Regions from separate parts of the Neorhizobium turbinariae genome, predicted to be linked through region 2. Evidence: riboswitches for the same ligand, from Rfam matches in the RefSeq annotation. Region 2 holds a riboswitch; the other holds the start of a gene.
What was found. Region 2 has a riboswitch for S-adenosylmethionine ahead of metA (homoserine O-acetyltransferase MetA). Riboswitches for the same ligand answer to the same signal wherever they lie in the genome.
Positions count from the first base shown of each region.

Region 1 (2,395 bases), on a different contig from region 2:
GAAGGGCGTCATCTCGGCCGCATAAAGCGGCGGCACATGCACGGCCTCGCGCGAAACGAGGATATAGAATTCGTCCGGATCGAGGATCAGTTCGTTGCGGCCGCGGCTGTAGAGTGGCTCCCAGAAATCGAAGATGTCGTGCTGGGCCTTCTTGTCGACGTCGACCACGGCCGTGTGGTGCTTGCCGCGGTAGCCGATCAGGCCTGCCTTGTCGCCAGCAAGGTCGATCGACAGCGCAATGCCGCCGCCGGAGATGTTCGGCTTTGCCGACGCCACCAGCGTTTCGTCATTGTGGAGTTGCAGGAGATCCGGCTCGCTGAGGAGCGCGTTGCCGATGCGGAAGCGGATCTGCGACAGGCGCGAACCGCGACGCACGACGATCGGGAAGGTGCGCGGCGAGATCTCGAGGTAGAGAGGGCCGCAATAACCGGCCGGGATCTTGTCGAACTCCTGCGCGTAATCGGTGATGACACGGGTGAAGATGTCGAGGCGGCCGGTGGAGCTTTTGGGGTTTGCAGAGGCCGACATGTTGGCCGGCAGGTCGAGACGCTCCATCAACGGCACTATGTAGACACAGCCGGTTTCAAGCACCGCGCCTTCCGACAGGTCGATCACATGCAGGCTCAGCCGGTCGAGCTTGTCCGAGACGAGGCTGTTCGGGCCCGGCATGAAGCTCGCACGCACGCGGAATGCCTTGGCGCCCAGGCGCAGGTCGAGGCTTGCCGGCTGGATCTGGTCGCGATCCAGTTCCTTCTCGGCAATCAACCGCTTCGTTTCAAACAGTTCCGCAACCGCGCGGTCGGCCAGAATTCCCGTTGTCCGAGCCATCATGCTCACCCTTGGCTCCCATATTTTCAGGGGCCGACAAAACCAAATGCTTGCCATTGACGCAAGCGGCCCACGGCGCTATGGCAATCTTATCCCGTGGTGATTTGGCCGGTCGGCTTGCAGCCACGTTAAATAAGTGGCTAAAAGGACCGGGTGCGAAACCGGTCTGCTTTTTGCGGCCGGTTTTTTTGTTTTGGAATGAGGACCAGCATGACAAACAAATGGCGCCCGGCGACCCAGCTCGTTCACGGGGGAACACTCCGCTCGCAGTTCGGCGAAATGTCCGAAGCGATCTACATGACGCAGGGTTTCGTCTACGAGACCTCCGAAGCGGCGGAAGCCCGTTTCAAGGGCGAGACGGAAGGTTTCATCTACGCCCGCTACGGCAGCCCCACCAATGACATGTTCGAAAAGCGCATGTGCATGCTGGAAGGTGCCGAGGACGCCCGCGCCACGGCATCCGGCATGGCCGCCGTCAGCGCCGCCATCCTTTGCCAGCTGAAGGCCGGCGACCATATCGTTGCCGCCCGCGCCCTGTTCGGCTCGTGCCGCTGGGTGGTGGAAACGCTGGCGCCGAAATACGGCATCGAATGTACGCTCGTTGACGGGCGATCGCTCGAAAACTGGGAAAAGGCGATCACGCCGAAGACCAAGGTGTTCTTCCTGGAAAGCCCGACCAACCCGACGCTCGAAGTGGTCGATATTGCCGGTGTTGCCAAGCTCGCCAACCAGATCGGCGCGAAGGTGGTGGTAGACAACGTGTTCGCAACGCCGCTCTTCCAGAAGCCGCTCGAACTCGGCGCCCATATCGTGGTTTATTCCGCGACCAAGCATATCGACGGCCAGGGCCGTTGCCTCGGTGGCATCGTGCTGTCGGACAAGGCCTGGATCGACGAGAACCTGAGCGACTATTTCCGCCATACCGGCCCGGCCATGTCGCCATTCAATGCCTGGACGCTGCTCAAGGGCGTCGAGACGCTGCCGCTGCGCGTCAAGCAGCAGGCGGCCAATGCGGCCAAGATCGCCGACTTCCTGGCTGACCAGAAGCAGGTCGCCAAGGTTATCTATCCGGGCCGTGCAGACCATCCGCAGGCCGACATCATCGCCAGGCAGATGAAGGGTGGCTCGACGCTCGTCTGCTTCGAGCTGAAGGGCGGCAAGGAAGCAGCCTTCAAGCTGCAGAACGCGCTCGACGTCGTGACGATCTCCAACAACCTTGGCGATACGCGCAGCCTGATTACCCATCCGGCGACCACGACACACAAGAACCTGAGCGAAGAAGCCCGTGCCGAACTCGGCATTTCGGCTGGCACCGTTCGCCTGTCGGCGGGCATCGAGGACACCGACGATCTCCTGGAAGATTTCGCCCAGGCGCTTGCCAAGGTCGGCGCCTGACGCCGCAGCCTCATAGGGTGGATCCGTGAAGGATTCACCCTATCGATTACCCTTAAGATCAAGAATGCGGGGGGCTGCCCGCCCCAAGCGGCAAGATTTCTTGACCTTTTATCGCTTGCGTACAATATCGCGTAGCTGAGTTCCGTTGAGGTGCAACATGTATCGCGCCCGC
Region 1 covers NZ_JALPRY010000010.1:218,065-220,459, forward strand. Annotated here, with positions in the region: gene M0654_RS09670 (2'-deoxycytidine 5'-triphosphate deaminase) at 1-831, opposite strand, end outside; SAM riboswitch at 915-993, shown strand; gene M0654_RS09675 (O-succinylhomoserine sulfhydrylase) at 1,039-2,223, shown strand; gene apaG (Co2+/Mg2+ efflux protein ApaG) at 2,381-2,395, shown strand, end outside.
Region 1: linked by a shared signal. The riboswitch ahead of M0654_RS09675 (O-succinylhomoserine sulfhydrylase) and the one ahead of metA (homoserine O-acetyltransferase MetA) in region 2 are both predicted to bind S-adenosylmethionine.

Region 2 (2,395 bases):
TTCGCCGCCAATGCGCGCTGCATATCCGCACTGCGTGACCGCGCAATCGAGATCGTGCGCAAGCCCAGCAATTACCTTGTCACCTGCCGCATGTCCGTAACTGTCATTGATCTGCTTAAAGTGATCGATGTCACAGGTGACGACCGCGCCACCGATCGCGGCAGACCTGCGGCGGCTGGCGATAACCTGTTCGAAGCCTCGGCGATTTAGAAGACCCGTTAATGGGTCCCGGCTAGCATCGTCACGGTATCTTTCAATCGCTGACGATGCGGTAGCCGCCAAAGCGGTGAACGGGAAGAACATGCAAACGGTGATCGTGGTAACATGCACCGCGAGATTATAGGCAGAGTGGGCGAAGTCACCTAAATCATCGCTCAGATCGGTGAAGAACGTGAAAAACACCGCCCGCAGCACGGAATCGAATATCACAAGGACAGTCGAAACTAAGAGCGCGATATCAACAGGCCGGGTCGCTCGGGTGATAGCCGCCCAAACAGCGTGTACTAGGAGGAGAGCGAAGCCCACATCGGTCACGAATAGCTGTGCCTTCAGGCTTCCCAAGGTGAAGACAGAATACGCCAAGACGATTGTGTATGCGACTACGAATGCCAAACGTTCCCGCCGGGATTGAGGGGCGGCGAAATGGGTTAGCAGCCCACCGGCGTAACAGTAGGCTGCCCCGATAAAGACAAGGCCGGACGAGAACGCATCGAATGATGGCTCGATCGAGAATGTTGATAAAACGAAGCCTAAGGCAGTTTGGGCGAACCCAGCGCTCCACTGCCACGAGGGTGTGATCTTCAGCTGCCAAAGCAAAAGAAAGGCGAGCGAGACGATTGTGAAGAGGGCTGGAGGGATAAAAATAATGATATTGCCCGTCTCCATCGTAGACGCCGCCCCCCAACAACAGAACAATGTATGCAACCTTTAAGAGTGCAGATATTAAATTCCTCTGAACGGCGTTAGGGTGTGGGTAACAAGGATTGGAGGGCCAGTAGAGAGAGGACCTCGGGCGCGAAAGGCTTTGCTTTGAATGACCATGGCGGTATCGGCCCATCCGCTCTGGATCTGAGTAGCCAGTTTCGGCTCTTTGGAAGATTTCGCTGCCATTGACGCGCGCGATAGCAAGGCTTATTTGAGCAACTGTGTTTTGTGGTGATTTGGCCGGCCGGCTTGCAGCCACGTTAAAAAAGTCGCTAAAGGGCCGCGAGAAGATGACACCCAGTACATCCTTTTCCGGACCGGTCGCGATTTCGTCGCCGCCGGTTTTATTTTTTGTTGGGTTCAGCCATGCCGATCAAGATTCCAGATACGCTTCCCGCCTTCAGCACCCTTGTTTCGGAAGGGGTGCGGGTGATGACCGAAACCGTCGCCGTGCGGCAGGATATCCGTCCGTTGCAGATCGGGCTTCTCAATCTCATGCCCAACAAGATCAAGACCGAGATCCAGATCGCGCGTTTGGTCGGAGCATCGCCGCTGCAGGTGGAGCTGTCGCTCGTCCGTGTCGGCGGCCACAAGGCCAAGAACACGTCGGAAGAGCATCTGCTGTCGTTCTATGAGACCTGGGACGAGGTCAAGCACCGCAAGTTCGATGGCTTCATCATCACTGGCGCGCCGATCGAGACGCTTCCCTTCGAAGAGGTCACCTATTGGGATGAGATGAAGCAGATCTTCGACTGGACCGTCACCAACGTGCATTCGACCATGAATGTCTGTTGGGGCGCGATGGCGGCGATCTACCACTTCCACGGCGTGCCGAAATATGAGTTGAAGGAAAAGGCGTTTGGCGTGTACCGCCACCGCAATCTTGCTCCGTCATCCGTCTATCTCAACGGCTTTTCGGACGACTTCCAGGTGCCCGTTTCGCGCTGGACCGAGGTGCGTCGCGCTGATGTCGAAAAGGTGCCCGACCTCGAGATCCTGATGGAATCCGACGAGATGGGCATCTGCCTCGTGCATGAGAAGGCCGGCAAACGCCTCTACATGTTCAACCACGTCGAATACGACTCCACCTCGCTCGCCGACGAATATTTCCGCGACGTCAATGCCGGCATCCCGATCAAGATGCCGCATGACTATTTCCCGCATAACGATGACACGCTGACGCCCTTGAACCGCTGGCGCAGCCATGCGCATCTTCTGTTCGGCAACTGGATCAACGAGATCTACCAAACCACGCCATACGATCTGGAGAAGATCGGCACGGAGTAAGGCGGCCGCATGTTCATTCCGTTTTTCCTTCAGCTTCGGGATGCGAAGATACCCGTGACGCTGCGGGAATTCCTGGCGCTCCTCGAAGGGCTGGAAGAGGGACTGGCAGATTTTGATGTCGAAGCCTTCTATTTCCTCGCCCGCTCCGCGCTGGTGAAGGACGAGCGGCATATCGACAGGTTCG
Region 2 covers NZ_JALPRY010000016.1:220,583-222,977, reverse strand. Annotated here, with positions in the region: gene M0654_RS15425 (GGDEF domain-containing protein) at 1-885, opposite strand, end outside; SAM riboswitch at 1,143-1,220, shown strand; gene metA (homoserine O-acetyltransferase MetA) at 1,291-2,211, shown strand; gene M0654_RS15415 (vWA domain-containing protein) at 2,221-2,395, shown strand, end outside.